4 regions of the Telluria sp. RT2P19 genome follow, and region 1 is predicted to be linked to each of the others. Evidence: predicted binding sites of a transcription regulator. Region 1 holds the regulator's gene; each other region holds the start of a gene.
The links. Region 1 encodes LexA, which represses DNA repair genes until DNA is damaged. Its sites were predicted from a motif close to ACTGTATNNNNATACAGT; they were not measured.

Region 1 (5,131 bases):
GCGTAACCATCCTTGACTTTGACGACGTCGCCCAGGTTGCCGACGTTGATAACTTTTTCCAACAGAATAACTTGCATGTTTTATCTCCAGGATATCTGACTGTCGTGACCGACGATTAACCGTGATGCAGGTCGGTGTACGGCAGCAGCGCCAGGTAACGGGCGCGCTTGATGGCGGTGTCGACCTGACGCTGGTAGTGCGCCTTGGTGCCGGTCAGACGTGCTGGCATGATCTTGCCGTTTTCCTGGACGAAGTCCTTCAGGGTGTCGACGTCTTTGTAGTCAACCTGCTCAACGCCAGCGGCGGTGAAGCGGCAGAACTTCTTGCGCTTGAACAGCGGGTTCTGCTGTTTGCGCTTGAGTTTTTCTTTAGCTTTGTTTTTGTCGAACTTTTTACCGAATGCCATTTGAGGCTCCTGTATATCTAAATTGCCGAACTAGGCGGCACTGAAATCAATGATGTGAAACACCAGGGCTTTGCTGTTGCGGTTTTTCCGTGCGAGGAAGCCATCGAAGCGGTAGCTGGCGCCAAGTTCGGCGCTTTGGAACCTGCCCGAAATCTCGCCCGCGGCGAACGCGGGGACTTCGAACTCGACCAGGCGATCGATCCCCGCCTCTCGCTGATGCGAACTGTGCATCAGGATGGCTGAAACGATCGGCACGCCGGCCGGGGTGTAGCGCAGTACGTCACGCTCGGCGATGGTCGCCACGAGCTGGAGCTGGTTCACCCGGTTCTTCTACTGCTTGCTGCTGGATTCCTGGGAAAGACTTAGGCAGCGGCAGCGGCTGGAGCTGCTGCAGGAGCGGCTGCTTCTGCGCGGTGGCTCTTGGCTGCGTCTTCGCGCTGCACCGATTTCATCATCGGCGACGGTGCGGTTTCTGCTTTCTTCATCTTGACGGTCAGATGACGCAGGACGGCATCATTGAACTTGAATGCGGTTTCCAGCTCGACCAGGGTCTCGTTGTCGCACTCGATGTTCAGGCAGATGTAGTGTGCTTTCGGCAGCTTCTGGATCTGGTAAGCCATCTGGCGGCGACCCCAGTCTTCCACGCGATGGATGTTACCGCCGCGGCTGGTCACCGTGGCCTTGTAACGTTCGATCATCGCCGGGACTTGCTCGCTCTGGTCCGGATGGACGATAAAAACGATTTCATAATGACGCATGCATTACTCCTTGAGGACGTTTTAAACAAATGCCCACCTCGGCGTCAAGACGAGTGTGGGAAGGGAACAGCCAGCTAGTATAGCGTGGATTGGGCGAAATGGGAACATGGCCGTCAAGACCTGCGTTTCCAAGTGCCCCTCACTCGACAATTACACTGGACAAGCGCGGGTTTTTCGTTTCTTGTGCGCTTTTTTTGCGCTTTTTCGTGTATATCCCTTGCGTATAGCAGAATACTGTACAAAAATACAGTCTACCTCTACAACCCGTTTCCGCAAGATATTTATGCTCAAGCTCACTGCAAGGCAAGAACAGATCCTTAACCTGATCAAGGAAGCGATCGAGAACACGGGTTTCCCTCCGACCCGGGCCGAGATCGCATCCGAACTGGGTTTCCGCTCGGCCAATGCGGCCGAAGAACACCTGCAAGCGCTGGCGCGCAAGGGCGCGATCGAGATTTCGCCGGGCACTTCGCGCGGCATCCGCCTGGTCGGCGCCACCGCCGTGCAGATCCCGATGCCGCCGCCTTCCCTGATGTCGCTGCCGCTGGTCGGGCGCGTCGCCGCCGGCAATCCGATCCTGGCCCAGGAACACGTCGAAGCGACCTATAACGTCGACACCGCGATGTTCGCGGCGCGGCCCGACTTTTTGCTGAAAGTAAAGGGCTGGTCGATGCGCGATGCCGGCATCATGGATGGCGACTTCCTGGCGGTCAAGAAAATCGACAGCGCCAAGAACGGCCAGATCGTCGTCGCCCGCCTGGGCGAAGAAGTCACCGTCAAGCGCTACCGCAAGACGGGCGACCTGGTCGAGCTGCTGCCAGAAAATCCCGACTTCAGCGTGATCCAGGTCACGCCAGACGAAGAGTTCGCGCTCGAGGGGCTGGCGGTTGGCTTGATGCGTAGCTGGAACTAATCGGCAGTATCTGCTTCAAGTACCTGCGCCGGCCATGTGCCGGCGCTTCCTTTTGCAGCCTAGTTCTTGGCCTTGTTGACCACTGAATTGTGCTGCTCCACGAAGGCTTCGGTCGCGCTGCGCCAGGCGGCGAAATCGGCCAGCACCATCTTCGAATTGACTTTCGCGCCTTCGGCGATGTTCTGGCGCACCTGTTCCAGGTAGGCGGTCGAGGCTTCCGTTTCCTGCTTGTTCATCAGCTTGGCGATATCGGGCGGGATGCGCTTGGTCAGCGGCGACTGCGCGTTCAGGTTGGTCACCATCTTGTTGTAGCAATCCTGCCAGTTGGTCACCGCCTTGTTCACCCGCTCGATGTCGTCGTTCACCTTCGACACCGCCGGGATGCGGGGCGACGGGCAACGGTATTCGCCCGACTGCAGGTCGGCGCCGTCGTAGCCCTTGATCCAGTAATCGATCTCGGCGCGGCGCTCCACGCGCTGCTGCATGACCGCGAGCGAATCGGCAGCGACCTTGTTGCCCTTGGCGGCCGACTTTTCAAACAGCTCCCTGGCCCTGGCTTCGTCGACCGCGCCGGCTTCGCCGTACCAGTACATCTGCCCCAGTTGCTGCTGGGCTTGCGGATTGCCGGCGTTGGCCAGCCTGGTATAGATCTTGAGCGCGCCGGCGTAGTCTTTTTTCTCGAACAGGGCGTTGGCATCCTCGAGCTCGCCTGCGAAGGCGGCGCCGCCGGCCACCATGGCGACCGAAAGGGAGAGGCAGGACAGGAATCGTTTCATGGGCACTTGGCAAGGCTGGGCTGGTAAAAGTCCATGATAGCCGTGTTTTACGGCTGGGCTCAACCGCAAATATGACAAGACCGGCTATCGCCGGCCCCATCAACCCATCTTTTACTCGCCTTACGCGTCCAGCGCCTGGCGGAAGTCGCCGACCAGGTCGTCCGTGTCCTCGATGCCCACCGACACCCGGATCAAACCTTCCGCGATGCCCATGCTGGCGCGCCGCTCGGGCCCCATCTCGAAGAAGATCGTGTGCGCCACCGGGATCACGAGGGTCCGGTTGTCGCCCAGGTTCGACGCCGGGATTGCCAGTTGCAGGCGGTTCAGGTAGTCGAACGGATCAATCTCTTGCTTGAGCTCGAAACTGAGCAGCGAGCCACCGGAACGGAACAAGGCCTTGACGATCCCGTTCTGCGGATGCGATGCCAGGCCCGGATAATGCACGGCCGCCACGCGCTCGTCCGCTTCGAGCATCGTCGCCAGCGCCAGCGCGTTGGCGCTGGTGCGTTCCATGCGCAGCGCCAGCGTCTCGGCCCCGACCGCGATGTGGTGCGCCGCTTCCGGCCCCAGCGCGGCGCCGAAGTCGCGCAGCGCCTTGGCGCGCAATTGCGCCATGCCTTGCGCGGCAGGTGCCTGCCTGCGAAAGTTCTGGGCGATGTTCGGATACCCCGCCCAGTCGAACAGGCCGGTATCGGTCAGTGCGCCACCCAGCGCGATGCCATGCCCGCCGATCGACTTGGTCAACGAGTTGACCACCAGGCCGGCGCCCACATCCTTCGGACGGAACAGCCAGGGCGTGGTCATCGTGTTGTCGACCACGTACAGGATGCCCCGCGCCCGGCACAGTTCGCCGATGCGCGCCAGGTCCGCCACCTGCGTGCGCGGATTGGCGATGGTCTCGACGAACACCATGCGCGTGCTCGGCAACAAGGCCGCCTCGACCTGGGCCACGTCGGTGGCGTCGACAAAGGCGACATCCACGCCCTGGGCCGCCACCGTCTGCCACAGGCTGTTGGTGTTCCCGAACAGGAAGCTGGACGACACGATCTGGTCGCCGGCCTTGAGCAGCGCCTGGAACAGCGCGCCGATCGCCGCCATGCCGGTGCCGAAGCACAGGGTGGCGACGCCGTCTTCCATCTTGCTGATCTTGTCTTCCAGGGCCGACACCGTCGGATTACCCTGGCGGCCATAGCGAAAGCCCGGTTCCTTGCCCTGGAATACCGACGCCAGCTGGCGTGCGTCGGCATAGCCGAAGGCGACCGAGGTGTGCACCGGCCTGTGCAGCGAACCGTGCTCGATCGCCTTGCGACGATCGTTGTGCAGGATGGTGGTGGTGAAGCCGTAGCTCTTCTGGTCCGACATGGCTTACTCGGCGGCGACCGGCGGGTTCAGGTTGAGCTGCGTGCGCACCGGATCCTCGACTTCCTTCTTGGCCGGGTTGTGGCGCGCCGACTCCTGGCGGTCCAGGTACTCCGGGGTCACGTCGCCGGTGACATACACGCCGTCGAAGCACGAAGCCTCGAAGTTCTTCAGCGCCGGATTGACATCCGAGATCGCGCGCTTGAGCGCGTCGACGTCCTGGTACACCACGCGGTCGGCGGTGATCTCGCGGCACACTTCTTCGGTCGTGCGGCCGTGGGCGATCAGTTCGTCGCGGGTCGGCATGTCGATGCCGTACACGTTCGGGTACAGCACCGGCGGCGCGGCCGAGGCGAAGAACACCTTGCGGGCGCCGGCTTCACGCGCCATCTGCACGATCTCGCGGCTGGTGGTGCCGCGCACGATCGAATCGTCGACCAGCAGCACGTTCTTGTCCTTGAACTCGGAGCTGATCGCGTTCAGTTTCTGGCGCACCGACTTCTTGCGCATGCCCTGGCCCGGCATGATGAAGGTGCGGCCGATGTAGCGGTTCTTGATGAAGCCTTCACGGTATTCCACGCCCAGCTTCAGCGCCAGCTGGATCGCGGCCGGACGCGACGAATCGGGGATCGGCATCACGACGTCGATCTCGTCGACCGGGATCTCGCGGCTGACCTTGTCGGCCAGGTACTCGCCCATGCGCAGGCGGGTGGCGTAGACCGAGGCGCCGTCGATCACCGAGTCGGGGCGGGCCAGGTAGACGAATTCGAAGGCGCACGGGTTGAGCGACGGATTCTCGGCGCACTGGCGCTCGTGCAGCTGGTTGTTCTGGTCGATGAAGACCGCCTCGCCCGGCGCGATGTCGCGCACGAAGCGAAAGCCCAGGCCTTCCAGGGCGACCGATTCGCTGGCCACCAGG
Region 2 (5,131 bases), on a different contig from region 1:
ATCGCCAGCGATTCGGTCAGCACGAAGCTGACGCGGTCGTTCCAGGTCATGGCCAGGCGGGTGCACTGCTTGCCGGCGGCAATGTGGCGGCGGATGTCGTCCGGTTCCAGCGTGTGCTTCACGTAACGCACGGCGGCGCGGCTTTCGCCGGTCGCGCGCAGCTCGGTGTCCTGGTCGATCGTGAAGCCGTACGGCGCTTCGTCGGCTTCCAGCCAGCCGGTCATCACGGCCACCGGCGACTTCTGCACGCGCAGCGACTCCAGCGGCATCTTGTCCACGGCCTTGAGCAGCAGCTTGACGACGTCGTCGGCCTTGGCCGGGCTGGCCGCATCGACCACCAGCCAGCCATTGACCGGGTCGATCCAGGTCCAGACATTGCTGCGCAGGGTGAAGGCGCGCGGCAGCAGTTCGTCGGCCACGCGTTCCTTCAGTTCTTTCATCGCCTTTTTGCCAGGCGGGAAGCCTTGCTGCTCTTCCATCTCGGCCGCCTTGGCCTTGGCCACCTGGTTGATGACCGATGCCGGCAGCAGCTTCTTTTCGGTGCCCAGCATGATCAGCATCTGCTTGTTGACCACGTGGACCAGGCCGCCATTCGGGCGCGGCGCATCCCAGCCCTGGCGCAGCAATTCATTGCTGGTGGCAGGCACGAAGCTCTGCGGCTCGAGGGCTTTTTCCAGTTGTTCAGGGGTGTAGGCCCATGGGGCCGGCAGACGGTAAATCTGTAGATTCTTGAACCACATAGGTTATCCGGTTGTGTCAGTATTTCAAAGGATCGATATTCTACGCTGCTATATGGCAACGTCGCATAAAAAGCTCAGGACCTTATCGAATCGTCCAGAACGTCGTCGAACAGCCGCAGCTGCTCGACAGTCTCGGACTCGCCCAGGCGCACGCCCACGCCCAGCAGGCGCACCGGACGGCTGGCGCGGGCCCAGCCGGTTTCCATCAAACGCGCATAGGTCGGGATATGTGGCGCGTACCCCACGCACTCGACCGTGGTCTGCTGGAAGTCCGAAAATTTGATTTTCACGAACAGCTTGCTGATGAATTTTTCGGCATTCGCGCGCTTGATCCGGCCCAGCAAATGCTCATACAGGTCGGGCAACAGCTTGATGCAGCCGGCCAGGTCGGGCACGTCGGGCGTATAGGTTTCTTCGGTGCTGATCGACTTGCGCTCGCGCGAGACGTTCACTTCGCGGTGGTCGATGCCGCGCGAGAGGTCGTGCAGGCGCGCGCCGAAACTGCCGAAGTGTTCCTGCAGCTGGTCCAGGCTCCAGCCGCGCAGGTCGGCGCAGGTCTGCAGGCCGAGCCGGCTCATCTTTTCGGCCGTCACCTTGCCCACGCCGTGGAGCTTCTTGACCGGCAGCGCCGCGACAAAGGCGTCGACTTCGTCGGGCCGCACCAGGAACAGGCCATCCGGCTTGTTCCAGTCGCTGGCGATCTTGGCCACGAACTTGTTCGGCGCCACGCCGGCCGAGGCAGTGATGCCGACGGTCTCGAAAATGCGGCGCCGGATCTCTTGCGCGATCAGGGTCGCGCTGCCCTTGCAGTGCGGGGAATCGGTGACGTCCAGGTAGGCCTCGTCGAGCGAGAGCGGCTCGACGATCTCGGTGTAGTCCTGGTAGATGTCCATGATCTGGCGCGAGGCGATGCGGTACTTCTCCATCGCCGGCGGAATGACCAAGAGGTCAGGACACAACTTGATGGCGGTGGCGGTGGCCATCGCCGAATGGATGCCGTAGCGGCGCGCCTCGTAGTTGCAGGTCGCGACCACGCCGCGCTGGTCGGGCCGGCCGCCGACCGCCAGCGGACGGCCGCGCAGCGACGGATCGTCGCGCATCTCGACCGACGCATAGAAGCAATCGCAATCGCAGTGGATGATTTTTCGGGCTGGGGCGTTCACGCTGGCGAGGCCGCCCCATGGCTTGATTACCGTCTGGGGTCGAACACTGTAATTGCATACAGTATCGTTCGAAATGCCGTTTGGCGCAAGCCGCCGGCGCACCAGGCCGGCGCCGGCGGCAGAAACGCCTTGCGTCGACCGCCATCCGCCCGGATGAAAACGCGTCCGTCGCGAAGACAGGGACCCAGTGGCTGCAGCGCTATCGAGACGCTGGCGACATTGGTTCCCGCCTGCGGGGACGACGTGCGAGACTGCTCTACATCCGAGACGACGCTTCTTACCAGCCGAGATTCACCGTGTACTTGCCGTTGGTCGCGCCAGTACCACCGCTGTAATGCCGGTCACCGTGGCGTTGCCCGCGCCGACCACATCGGCGGTGGCGAGGGTGTTGTTCGCCTCGCTCTCGGCCAGGGTCGTGGCGGCGGCGGCGTCCACGATGCCGGCGCCGCCCGAGCAGCTAGCCGGGAGGGCGCGCGTCGTCGACTTGAGCTTCGCTTCGATATCGTCGGGGGGTCAGGTTCGTGTTCAGCGCCAGCATCAGCGCCGCCACGTCGACCACGTTGCCGTAGTTCGAATACGAAGCGCACCTGCCGGTGCGGCTGCATGCATGTCGCCGACATTCGGGAATCGGGATAGGGGCGGCCAGATAGCTGGCCGGTCCCCTCCCACACCACCCGGCATGCGGGTCCCGCACCGGGCGGTTCGAGTAGTTGAGGTTAAGTGAGACGAGGCATGCCAAGTCGGTCAAAGTAGGCAATCGTCAGTCCGTTGTTCAGTGCATATCGGCTGTTGCGCCACCAGCGGCGGCTGTTCGCTGCCACCAATACCGCCACCTTCGGTTTCGCACCTAGTTTCAGCAGCTCCCGGTAGATCGTCGTGCCCCGCTTCCATTGCCGTAAGTGGATTGCACGCATCCGGTGGCGCATCCATTCGTCCAGCTCTCGCAGGATTCTTGGAGTTTGCGCCAATCCGAAGTAGCCCTTCCATCCCAGTACATAGGGACGTAGCCGTTCAATTACCTCACTAATGCTGCGCCCTCCAGACCGGCGAGTGAGTTGCCTGATCTTTTGCCGGAACGCTACAAGCGCAGGTTTTGACACTGCCCGCTTAACCTCGCATTTCGGTGCTGCCCAGAAGGCATAACCCAGGAACTTGCGGCCAAACGCACTGCTTACCGCACTTTTCGATTCGTTGATCTTCAAGTGCAGCTTGTCATACTGACGCCTGAGCAGGGCCATCACCCGCTCGCCAGCCTTACGACTACGAACGTATACGTTGCAGTCATCAGCATAGCGAGCGAAACGGTGCCCCCGTCGCTCCAGTTCTCGATCCACCTCATCGAGTGGCACATTGGCCAGCAGCGGCGAGAGCGGACCACCTTGCGGCGTTCCCTCGGCGCGCTCGACCACCACACCGCCATCCATGATTCCTGCGTTCAGGTAGGCGCGTATCAGCCGAATCACTCCGGCATCGTGCACACGTTTACTCACACGGTCGATCAGGATGTCGTGGTTGACTCGATCAAAGAACTTCGACAGATCGACATCAACCACAGTGCGGTAACCGTCCTGCACGTACTGCTGTGCCGCGAGCACAGCGTCACGCGCACGACGACCGGGCCGGAACCCATGGCTGTGCTCACTGAAAGTGGGATCGATCAGCGGTTGCAGCACCTGCAATAGTGCTTGCTGAATCAAACGGTCCGTCACGGTGGGTATCCCCAGTTCACGCTCGCTTCCGTCCGGCTTCGGAATGCCGACGCGCCGTACCGGCAAAGGCCGATACGTGCCTTCCATCAGTTGTTGCTGAATGGTCGGCCAAGCGTGCTTCAGGTGCTGTCCGGTCTGGGCAATGTCCAGACCATCGACGCCTGCGGCTCCCTTGTTCGCCTTCACGCGTTTCCACGCGCGTTGCATGTTCTCCCTCGCGAGCGCTTGCGTGAGCAAGTCTCGCCCCGCATCTTCCATCTCTTGTCGTGGGAATCGTGTTTCACCACTGGACGCTTTGGACGAGGCTTCACCCCGCCTTACCACGACCCGCTCCGCTTGTGCGGACATCTGATGCCGTACACGATTCATCGACAAGGTGTCAGATACTCCTACTCGTTCGGCCCTTCGCCCATACTGCGGCTACTACGGCCTCTGCTGACTTCTCGCTCCGGTTTTTTTTTCTCCGTCGCCCTTTCAGGCGCGAGGCGAGATCTCCCCAAGTAAGAACGCACTCCTTCCCTGCACAACCGCCGGATCTACGCCACTTCGCCTTGACCACAAGGGCTTCGCGGTTATTGGCCCGCTCGCCCTGCTCGGCAGCGCCTTGTATCCGATTCTTGTTCATCGGCTCGCAGTTTCGATCCGTGCGCCATTGCATGCAATGGCTCCCCACGGTCGGTCACCCTTCCGCAGTTGCGCTTCACTTCGCTCACTGTGGTCAGCTCGCGGCGGGACTTTCACCCACAAGAGTGCGCCCATGCTGGGCGCACCAAAAAAAGGCCGCGCAATGCGCGGCCTCTTGCTCGATGAGCAGGCGCTCTAAACGATCAGAAATTGCCTTTGAACTGCATACCCCACTGGCGCGGCTCATTAGTGAAGCCGGTCAGGTTGTTGAAGTCGATGGCGCCGGTGATGCGGCGCTGGTCGAGGATGTTGCGGCCGAACGCGGCGACTTCGTACTTCCCATCAGCGAAGATATAGCCGACGCGCACGCCGCCTTCGGTCAGGGGCGCACCGGTGAACTCGGTGGCCTCGTACAGGAAGAAGTTGATCTTGCTGCGGTACGACCAGTCGGTGAAGACGTACAGCTCGCCATCACGGAACGGCACGCCATAGCGGGCAGTCGCGTTGAAGGTCCAGCGCGGCGCTTGCGGCAGCGGGTTGCCGTCGATGATCACGCGGCCGGCGGCGTTCAGCGGATTGGTGATGGTGCACTGTGCGCACTTGTTCACCGACAGGCTGGCGTCGCGGATCTGCGTGTAGTTGTAGCTGGCGCCGGCACTCACGCGCAGGGCGGTGCTGACGGCCGCTTCGAAATCGAACTCGGCGCCCTTGCCCTTGGTCTTGTCGGCATTGATCAGGCGGTTGACGTTCGAGTTACCACCGACCACGGTCAGCTGCTGGTCTTCGATCGTGTAGTCGTAGATCGAGAACGACGTGCGGGCGCGGCGGTCGAACAGGTCGGCCTTCACCCCCAGCTCGACCGACTTGATGGTCTCGGCATCGGCCACGGTGATCG
Region 3 (5,131 bases), on a different contig from region 1:
GCGGCGGGAGGGCCACATCGTCCGATTGCGCCCACGCGGGAGCGGCCAGCATGCATATGCAGAAAGCGGGTACGGCGAGCTTGCTCATGAAATGTTCCGGTGATGAGATTCGCCAGATATTACGCCAATGGCAGCGTTATCGAAGCCGCTGTAACACGGCTGTTTCAATTACATGAGCCAGGCATATCGTGCATATATCAGCTCTCCGGCGGCTCCGGCCCGTCGGGTCGCTCGAGCAATTGCTGCGCCAATTGCAAACCCTTGACCATCACCGAAAACGCTTCGTGCTTGGCCGCTTCGTCGGGCACCCGCAGCACGTACGAGGGGTGGTAGATCGTCACCACCCAGCTGTCGCCATGGCGCACCGGATGGCCCAGCTTGTCCTTCAGGGTCACGCTGCCGGTCTGCAGCACCGACTTGAGGGCGGTCGCGCCCATGGCGACGATGACCTTCGGTTTGCGCGTGGCGATCTCTTTCTCGAGCCAGTAATGGCAGGCCTCGATTTCCTTTTGCGCCGGCGTCTTGTGCAGGCGCCGCTTGCCGCGCGGCTCCCACTTGAAATGCTTGACGGCGTTGGTGATGTAGACGCCCTTGCGCTGCACGCCGGCCTGCTCGAACACGCGGTCGAGCAGCTTGCCGGCCGGGCCGACGAAAGGCTGGCCTGCCAGGTCTTCCTGGTCGCCCGGCTGTTCGCCGACGATCATGATCTTCGAATGCTTCGGTCCTTCGCCGCCGACCGCCTGGGTCGCGTGTTCCCATAGGTCGCAGCGCCGGCACTCGTCCAGCTTCGACGGCTGCTGTCGTTCGGGCTGCGCCTTCTCGGCTTCGATCGGGATCGTGCGACCGCCGCGCCGCCCCACCGCCTCGACCTGGCCGATGCGGCGCGCACCGAGGCCGGCCTGGCTCACCAACGCAGGCACCAGCGCGCCCTCGGGCAGGTTCTTCCAGAAGCGCGATGGGATGTGGCTGTTCATCACCTGCGTATTCAGGCGCGCCGGATTGAAGATGCTGCGGTAATAGGTCAGCCATAGCGCTTCGCCCGCATCATCGAGGTCGGCCGCGCTCGACATCAGGGGACCGGCATGGTGCAGGGTGGCGCCGTCCCACAGCACGCTGGCGTCGGGCGTGGCGATCATCCAGGTCACTTTGCCCATGCGCGCGACAAAGTGCTCGGCCACCTGGGGCAGGACGTCGTGGCCAGGTTCGAACCAGGCCACGAAATGGGGCGCGCCGGCCTCGGGCGGCCGTTCGCGGAATCGAATGTAGGCGTGCATATCGTGTACCTCGCGGCGCACCGCCTTGACCATCGTGTGCAGCCGCTGCCCGTCCGGATCGGCGGGCGATTGCACATCGTGCTCGCCCTGTTGCCAGCGCCAGATCACCCGGTACAGGAAGGCCCAGCGGTCGCGATCGCGGTAGCAGGCGGCGGTCTGCAGCATCTCCATCAGGGAGCGAGGGACATGCGGCCTTGGCGCCGTTGCGTTCGAAGGCTCCTGCTCATCCGCGGGCGTATTCGCTTCGGCCGGGGTGGACAGGAGGTCGCCCCCATTATGCGCAGCCTCGATCGCGGCCGGCGCACCCGAGAACAGGTCGGCGCCCGGCGCGCCCCAGGTCACCGCCTCGGGCGGCACGCCGGCGCGCAGCAGTTCGCGCGCCACCGCACGCCAGGTGGTGAAGCCATCGACCAGCAGCGGCTGACCGGCGCGCACGCTCGCCACCGCCGTGGCGGCGAGGGACGCGGCGCGGGCCTGGGTGCTGGCAAGCGGGTTCATGCCGCCTGCAATTCGGGCCACAGGTTCATCTGCTGCGGCGCGTCGGCCATGTGCTTGCGCAGCAGGTCGGAACTGGTCGCGCCCTGGGCCGGCTTGTAGTCGGCGGTGACGACGAAGGGCGCCAGCTTCTTGAGGCTGCAGCGCAGGCGGGACAGGTCTTCCCAGCGGATGCGGCGCAAACGGCGCAGCTCGACCAGGCGCTTGGCGTTGCGCAGGCCGATGCCCGGGATGCGCGGGATCAGCGACGCATCGACCCGGTTCAGGTCCATCGGGAAGTGCTCGCGGTTGCTCAAGGCCCAGGCCAGCTTGGGATCGATGTCCAACGCCAGGTTGCCCGTCTGCGGCATCAGTTCGCCGGCCGTGAAGCCGTAGCCGCGCAGCAGGAAGTCGGCCTGGTACAGGCGGTGCTCGCGCAACAGCGGCGGCGGCGCCAACGGCACGCTGCCGGGGCTGTGCGGGATCGGGCTGAAGGCCGAGTAGTACACGCGCTTGAGCTTGTAGCTGCCGTACAGCGTCTCGGCCGTGTTGAGGATGGTGTGGTCGTCGCTGGCGTCGGCGCCGACGATCATCTGCGTGCTCTGGCCGGCCGGCGCGAAGGCCGGCGCCTTCGGTTCCTCGGCCTTTTCGTCGAGCTTGCGCCGGATCGAGCCCATCGCCAGCTTGATCGTGTGGACGCTTTTTTCGGGCGCGAGGCGGGTCACGCTGTCGTGGGTCGGCAGCTCGATGTTCACCGACAGGCGGTCGGCCCAGCGCCCCGCCTCCTGGATCAGCAGCGGATCGGCGTCGGGAATCGTCTTGAGGTGGATGTAGCCGCGGAACTGGTGCACCTCGCGCAGCTGGCGCGCCACGGCGACCAGCTGCTCCATCGTGTAGTCGGCCGACTGGATGATGCCCGAACTGAGGAACAGGCCGTCGATGTAGTTGCGAAGATAAAAATCCTGGGTCAGCTTGACCACTTCATCGACCGCGAAGCGCGCCCGCGGCACGTTCGAGGTACGCCGGTTGATGCAGTACTGGCAGTCGTAGATGCAGAAGTTGGTGAGCAGGATCTTGAGCAGCGAGACGCAGCGGCCGTCCGGCGTGTAGCTGTGGCAGATGCCCATGCCGGTGGTGGCGCCCAGGCCGTCCTTGCCCTCGGAACCGCGCTTGGGCGCACCGCTGCTGGCGCAGGATGCGTCGTACTTGGCCGCGTCGGCCAGGATTTCGAGCTTGTCGTTGAGTTCCATCGCGCGCGCATGACTGTATGGACATACAGTATAGCGCGCAGCGCTTGCCCGCAGGTGCGCTGGCGCAGCCTCGCGCACCCGGCGACGGTTCAAATGCGGTGCGTCAAGCCGAAATCATGCGCTCCGCCTGGGACAACTGGTGTGCTTCCATCCGGCCCGCGATCCGTGTCAGGTAGGCGGTGGCCTGCGTTACGCCAGCGCCGCTGGCCCGGTGCAGCCAGGCATAGGCCTCGACCAGGTCGCGCTGGGCGCCCTGCCCGGTCGCATACATCACCCCGAGGTTGAACTGGGCCCGCGCATGGCCCTGGCGCGCGGCGCACAGGTACCAGAAGTGGGCAGCCTCGTAGTCGCGCTCCGCGCCCTTGCCGCAGTCGTAGCGCAGCCCCAGCTCGAACTGCGCCAGCGCGTGCTTGTGGTCGGCCGCCTTGTGGAACCAGTCGGTCGCCTCGAACGGGTCGCCCGCCTCCTGGCGGTCGAGCAGCGCGCCGACCATGTACTGGGCCGGTGCATAATCCTGGCTCGCCGCGCGCCGGTACCAGGCCAGCGCCTGCATGCTGTCCTGCTCGACCCCATTGCCCGCTTCATGACGCAGGCCGAGGTCGAACTGGGCCCGCAGGTGACCCTGCTCGGCCGCCTTGCGGTACCACTGGGCGGCGAGGCCCGGGTCTGGCTCGACGCCATTGCCGGCATCGATCAACTGCCCCAGCTGATACTGGGCCGCCGGTAGGCCCTGCTCGGCCGCGCGGCGGTACCAGTCGGCCGCCTGCGCCGCATCGCGCACGACACCCTGGCCATGCTCGTAGCGCATGCCGAGGCTGTTCTGGGCGCCGGCATGACCCTGTTCAGCGGCGCGCCGGTACCACGCCAGGGCCAGTGCCTCGTCGCGCGGCACGCCGTGGCCGGTGTCGTACATCAAGGCGAGATTGAACTGCGAGCTCGCATGTCCCTGCGCGCCGGCGCGGCCATACCACTGGATCGCCTGCGCGCTGTCCTGGGCGACGTCCTGGCCCTTGTCGTAGCGCAGTCCGAGGTTGAACTGGGCCGGCGCATGGCCCTGTTCGGCCGCCTTGCGCATCCATGCCAGCGCTTCGGCCGCGTCGCGCGCCACGCCCTGGCCGGCGTCGTAGCGCAGGCCCAGGTTGTATTGCGAGCGAATATAGCCCTGCTCCGCCGCGCGCCGGTACCACGCAAGCGCCGCCTCCTGGTCTTGCGGCACACCCTTGCCGGTCTCGAACATCATGCCCAGGTTGTGCTGCGCGCCCGGTTCGCCCTGTTCCGCGGCCTGGCTGAACCAGTGCAGCGCCTGGCCCACGTCGTTGGCCACGCCATGGCCCTTTGCGTACAGCCAGCCCAGGTTGTATTGGGCCGGCGCGTAGCCCTGCCCGGCAGCGAGCCCGTACCAGTGGGCCGCCTGGGCGAAATCCTGCTCCACGCCCTGGCCCTTCTGGAACATCACGCCGAGGTTGTACTGGGCCTGCGCCAGGCCGCCGCTGGCCGCCATCCGGTACCAGACCAGGGCCAGCTCGTCGTTCCTGGGCACGCCCTGGCCATTGACATACATGAAGCCCAGGCTGTGCTGGGCCTGGGCCACGCCGCGCTCGGCCAGCGACTTGACACGCAAGAACTCAGCGCTATACGTCTGTGTATCGCTCGATTGCGGCGAGGCGGCCGGCATGGTCGGTCAGGCCTGTACCGCGCGCAGGCTGGCGCCGACCGACTGGGTGCGCAGCGCGGCCATGAAGTCGTGCAGCGAGATCGGGCGGTAGAACAGGTAGCCCTGCATCGTCAGGCAGCCGTTGGCGCGCAGGTAGCGCGCCTGCTCGTCGGTCTCGACGCCTTCGGCGATCAGGTTCAGCCCCAGGCCGCGCGCGATCGAGATGATCGCCAGGATGACCGGATAGTGGCCATCGTCCTGGTGGATCTCCTTGACGAAGGACTGGTCGATCTTGACGGTATGGATCGGAAAGCGGTGCAGGTACGACAGCGACGAATAGCCAGTGCCGAAATCGTCGATCGCGATCGACACCCCGAGCTGGCACAGCCTGTTGAGCTGCTCGATCGCATACTGCGGGTTGCGGATGCAGATGTTCTCGGTGATCTCGACCTCGATCTGCTGCGGCGAGATGCCGTAGC
Region 4 (5,131 bases), on a different contig from region 1:
GTCCCGCACGGTCTCGCGCGCGAGCACCGGCAAGTCGATCCCGGCGAACGCCAGGCCCGCCTGCGGCTGATTCTCGGCGCGCGCCAGCGCCAGCAGCTGGTTCACCAGGCGCGTGGCCGATTCCGAACTCTTGGCCAACTGTTCCAGCGAGCGGTGGATCTCGGCCGGGTCGAGCTGGCGCAGCGCCAGTTCGGATTGCATGCGCATGCCGGCCAGCGGGGTCTTCATCTGGTGCGCGGCGTCGGCGATGAAGCGCTTTTGCATCGCCACCGATTCGCCCAGGCGCTCGAGCATGTCGTTGAAGGAGCCGACCAGCGGCGAGATTTCTTCGGGCACCTGGCGCGGGTCGATCGGCGACAGGTCGTCCTGCGCGCGCGCGCGGATGCGCTGCTGCAGCTCGGCCAGTGGACTCAGGCCGCGCGACAGCGCGAACCATACCAGCGCCAGGATCACCGGCAGGATGATGAACTGGGGCAGGATCACGCCCTTGATGATCTCGTTGGCCAGGTGCGCCCGTTTATCGAGTGTCTCGGCGACTTGCACCAGGGCAAGGGGAGGGGAATGAGGCGCCTCGAGTGGCTGCTGCAGCGAGCGCTCGTGCAGCGGATCGAGATTGATATAGGTGTAGGCGACCCGGATCGGCGTGCCGTGGATGCTGTCGTTGCGGAACTCGACCGCGCCGCTGCGCGCATGCTCGTCGGCCGCGTTCGGCCTCGGCTGCGGCAGGTCGCGGTCGCCGTCCAGCAGCTCGCCGTTGGGGCCGGCCAGCAGGTAATACACGCTGTCGACGTCGTCGGCGCGCAGGATGTCGCGCCCGGAAGGATGCAGCTGGCCTGCGGCCTTGCCGCCCACGCTGCGGATCTGCTGGCCCAGCACCGTGACCCGGTCTTCCAGGGCGTCATCGAAGGGCTGGTTGGCGATCGACTTGGCGACCAGGTACGTGATGGCGATGCTCATCGGCCACAGCAGCAGCAGCGGGGCCAGCATCCAGTCGAGGATCTCGCCGAACAGCGAATGCCGGATGTTCTCGTCCGGCTCGGGATTGGGCGGGACGTAGGTCGGCTCGGCCGGCGCCGGGACGAACGCAGGCCCGTGCGCAGGCTCGCCCGTGAAACCGGCGTCGCGTTCGTTCACCTGTCGGCGACGCTGGCCGCCGCCGCCGATGCGGCGCGCTCATTGGAGGCAGCCGCGGCGGCCTCGGAGAATTTCTCGAGGCAGTAGCCGAGGCCGCGCACGGTGGCGATACGCACGCCGCCGACCTCGATCTTCTTGCGCAGCCGGTGCACATAGACCTCGATCGCATTGTTCGAGACTTCCTCGCCCCATTCGCACAGGTGGTCGACCAGCTGCTCCTTGGACACCAGGCGGCCGGTGCGCGCCAGCAGCACTTCGAGCAGGCCGAGTTCGCGCGCCGACAGGTCGAGCATCTGGTCGTTGATATACGCGCTGCGGCCGACCTGGTCGTAGACCAGCGGGCCGTGGCGCACCATGGTCGGGCCGCCGCCGGCGCCGCGCCGGGTGAGGGCGCGCACCCGCGCCTCGAGTTCGGACAGGGCGAACGGCTTGGCCATGTAGTCGTCGGCGCCAAGGTCGAGGCCTTCGACGCGCTGCTCGACGGAATCGGCGGCGGTCAGGATCAGGACCGGCAGCAGCGAGGCGCGCGCGCGCAGGCGGCGCAGCACCTCGAGACCCGACATCCTGGGCAGGCCGAGGTCGAGGATGAGGAGATCGAACTCCTGGGTGGAGAGGGCGGTGTCGGCATCCTGGCCGTTCTTGACGTAATCGATGGCGTAGCCGGACTGGCGCAGCGAGCGCGTCAGGCCGTCGGCAAGTACGCTATCATCTTCAGCGAGCAGAATTCGCATGGTGGCACCTCGGTTGACAGTTGAAAACGCCGTTTCCGCGCAGGCGGGAACCCCATTTTCTGGCATTGTGACGGCGTGCGCCATCAGTAGTTGGCGCAGGACCTGGACCCCGCCTTCGCGGGGATGACGTGTATTGTGTTTGATTTGTCGCAACAATGCGAGCCTCGACCATTTTATTGACAAAACCACCACGTATTAGTGCTTGCAAAAACCACTGGATTTTTATACAGTACTGGCTCTTGAAGTGCGCGTGCGCGCCCACACCTTGCCTACTCCACGATTGAAAGTACACCATGGACGACAAAAAATCCGCATTGAACGCCGCTGAAAAGGGCAAGGCGCTGGCAGCCGCCCTGGCGCAAATCGAAAAGCAGTTCGGCAAGGGCTCGGTCATGCGCATGGATGCCAATGCGCCGGTCGAAGAAGTGCAGACTGTTTCCACCGGCTCGCTGGGCCTCGACATCGCATTGGGCGTCGGCGGCTTGCCGCGCGGCCGTATCGTCGAGATCTACGGCCCTGAATCGTCGGGTAAGACCACCCTGACGCTGCAGACCATCGCCCAGATGCAAAAACTGGGTGGCACCTGCGCCTTCATCGACGCCGAGCACGCGCTCGACGTGACCTATGCCCAAAAACTGGGCATCAACCTGAGCGACCTGCTGATCTCGCAGCCAGACACCGGCGAACAGGCACTCGAAATCACCGACGCCCTGGTGCGTTCGGGCAGCGTCGACCTCGTGGTCATCGACTCGGTGGCGGCACTGACGCCGCGCGCCGAGATCGAAGGCGACATGGGTGACTCGCTGCCGGGCCTGCAGGCGCGCCTGATGTCGCAAGCGCTGCGCAAGCTGACCGGTTCGATCAACCGCACCAACACCCTGGTGATCTTCATTAACCAGATCCGCATGAAGATCGGCGTCATGTTCGGCAGCCCGGAGACCACGACCGGCGGTAACGCACTGAAGTTCTACGCCTCCGTGCGCCTGGACATCCGTCGTACCGGTTCGATCAAGTCGGGCGACGAGGTGATCGGTAACGAAACCAAGGTCAAGGTCGTCAAGAACAAGATCGCGCCACCGTTCAAGGAAGCCCACTTCGACATCCTGTACGGAGCAGGCACCTCGCGCGAAGGCGAAATCCTGGACCTGGGCGCCGACAACAAGATCGTCGAGAAGGCAGGCTCGTGGTACAGCTATAACGGCGAGCGCATCGGCCAAGGCAAAGACAACGCCCGTCAGTTCCTGGTGGATCGCCCAGCCCTGGCGCGTGAGATCGAGAACAAGGTCCGCGCCGCCCTGGGTGTGCGCGAACTGCCGCCGGCAGCGCCAGGCGACGGCGACAAGCCGAAGCTGCAGGCTGTCGGTGAGTAATCGCCTGGTGCGGGCCGCACGGCAGGGTAGCGCCGTGCATGTCCGCACCAAGTCGTTGTCGACGGTGACCTCATGCCCGCACCCGTACTGAGCCTCAAGGCGCGCGCGCTGCGCTACCTGTCGCAGCGCGAACACAGCCGGTTCGAGTTGCGGCGCAAGCTGGCCAAATATGCGCAAGAGGACGAAGACGTCGACGCCCTCCTCGATTTCCTCGAAAAGAATAACTGGCTGTCGCAAGAACGTTTTGCCGAGTCTCTGGTCAACCGTAAGGCCAGCCGCTACGGCAATAGCCGTGTGGTGGCCGAGCTGCAAAGCCATGGTGTGACCGGCGATGCGCTGGTCGAGATCAAGGCGGGACTGTCCGACAGCGAGACCGCGCGCGCCATCGAAGTCTGGCAGCGCAAGTTCGGCACCGTCGCCACCGATGCGGCGATGCGGGCCAAGCAAATGCGTTTCTTATTGCAGCGTGGCTTTTCCCAGCGCGCGGCCAAGGTGGCCATGCAGGGCAGCCCAGCGGACGATGAATTCGATGCCGACTGATGGCTGTCGATCTGTCCATATGACTACGCCAGGCGCCAGCGTGGAGCGTCATCCCCGATATGCCTAGGGCATATTCCTCAACGGGCGATGGCGCTGCACGCTGGCGCTTTTTTGTTTTCTGCTCATTCTTGGTAGTCGATTGATCCTGGTCAAACGACATATCTTTCATTCACGCTGTGAATGGCGTATTTTATCTCGCTAAAGACAGGTGAATAATATCAACGGCAAACGTGCCGTCATGTTTCCTGCAAGTGCGTTCAACTCCCCGTAGTTTCCCATAGTGACCTTTCTTTCCCATGCGCCGCTGTGGACGCTGTGCTAAACTTTGCGGGTTTAAGCAGCGCCGCATGAGCGGTTGTTGTCGCAGAAGCTGCGGCAACGTGCACGTAGCACACCGGCTGCATCACTAACCGCCGTCTCGACGGCACTGGTATTTATGCCTTTGTCACCTCCCGTATCGCGCTCGCTCCGGCATACGCGCGCCATCACAGTCGAAGCGTTCGCGCGCGACGATGGCTTGTGGGACCTGGACGCCAATATCCGCGATGTGAAGACGCGTACTGTCGCGCTCGCTTCCGGCGAACGGCCCGGCGGCACGCCGGTGCACGACCTCAAGCTGCGCGTGACCATCGACCGCGAGCTCAACATCGTCGAAGCCGAAGCCGCATCCGACGCCGTCCCGTATCCGGGCTATTGCGATACCATCGGCCCTGCCTACAAGAAGTTGATCGGGCTCTCGCTCGTGAACCATTTCCGGTTGCATCTGAAAGACCGCCTATCCGGCGTGCTCGGCTGCACCCACCTGACCGAATTGGCACAGGTACTGCCGACCGCAGCCCTGCAAGCCTTTGCTGACGACAATGTCGATGCCCCAGGTGGGCTCGGCGGCTCGTCAACCGACCGTCCATTTGAGCTCGACCGTTGCCATGCCCTGCGCAGCGACGGCCCTGCCGTGGCCAAATACTACCCACGCTGGTCGATCAAGGCCGTCTCGGGTTAGCGTTCGTCGTTTTTATTTTGTAGTTCAACCGTATTTCTAATTCAGTAATAGAAGAAGGGAAGCCAGCATGAAGATCCATGAGTACCAGGGCAAAGAGATCCTCCGAAAATTCGGAGTGACTGTTCCGCGCGGCATTCCGTGCATGTCGGTCGAAGACGCTGTCAAAGCCGCTGAAGAGCTGGGCGGTCCGGTCTGGGTCGTCAAGGCACAGATCCACGCTGGTGGCCGTGGCAAGGGCGGTGGCGTCAAGGTCGCGAAGTCGATCGAGCAAGTCAAGGAATACTCCGAGCAGATCATGGGCATGCAACTGGTGACCCACCAGACCAGCCCTGAAGGCCAGAAAGTGCGTCGCCTGA

Region 2: the regulator LexA is predicted to act here: its motif matches at 1,949-1,966, upstream of dinB (DNA polymerase IV).
Region 3: the regulator LexA is predicted to act here: its motif matches at 3,011-3,028, upstream of AC56KW_RS03815 (putative DNA modification/repair radical SAM protein).
Region 4: the regulator LexA is predicted to act here: its motif matches at 2,079-2,096, upstream of recA (recombinase RecA).

The regions. Positions count from the first base shown of each region.
Region 1 covers NZ_JCASIL010000010.1:88,065-93,195, reverse strand. The annotation lists gene rplI (50S ribosomal protein L9) at 1-77, opposite strand, end outside; gene rpsR (30S ribosomal protein S18) at 116-406, opposite strand; gene priB (primosomal replication protein N) at 437-727, opposite strand; gene rpsF (30S ribosomal protein S6) at 769-1,164, opposite strand; gene lexA (transcriptional repressor LexA) at 1,448-2,077, shown strand; gene AC56KW_RS13980 (tetratricopeptide repeat protein) at 2,137-2,853, opposite strand; gene AC56KW_RS13975 (cystathionine gamma-synthase family protein) at 2,974-4,215, opposite strand; gene purF (amidophosphoribosyltransferase) at 4,219-5,131, opposite strand, start outside.
Region 2 covers NZ_JCASIL010000005.1:110,929-116,059, forward strand. The annotation lists gene AC56KW_RS08645 (recombination-associated protein RdgC) at 1-740, opposite strand, end outside; gene dinB (DNA polymerase IV) at 815-1,903, opposite strand; gene AC56KW_RS08655 (hypothetical protein) at 2,195-2,338, opposite strand; gene ltrA (group II intron reverse transcriptase/maturase) at 2,620-3,981, opposite strand; gene AC56KW_RS08665 (TonB-dependent receptor) at 4,440-5,131, opposite strand, start outside.
Region 3 covers NZ_JCASIL010000002.1:363,195-368,325, forward strand. The annotation lists gene AC56KW_RS03805 (TraB/GumN family protein) at 1-88, opposite strand, end outside; gene AC56KW_RS03810 (UdgX family uracil-DNA binding protein) at 198-1,772, opposite strand; gene AC56KW_RS03815 (putative DNA modification/repair radical SAM protein) at 1,769-2,998, opposite strand; gene AC56KW_RS03820 (SEL1-like repeat protein) at 3,102-4,673, opposite strand; gene AC56KW_RS03825 (putative bifunctional diguanylate cyclase/phosphodiesterase) at 4,680-5,131, opposite strand, start outside.
Region 4 covers NZ_JCASIL010000002.1:307,874-313,004, reverse strand. The annotation lists gene AC56KW_RS03545 (sensor histidine kinase) at 1-1,134, opposite strand, end outside; gene AC56KW_RS03540 (response regulator) at 1,131-1,865, opposite strand; gene recA (recombinase RecA) at 2,159-3,235, shown strand; gene recX (recombination regulator RecX) at 3,308-3,775, shown strand; gene AC56KW_RS03525 (DUF2889 domain-containing protein) at 4,212-4,775, shown strand; gene sucC (ADP-forming succinate--CoA ligase subunit beta) at 4,843-5,131, shown strand, end outside.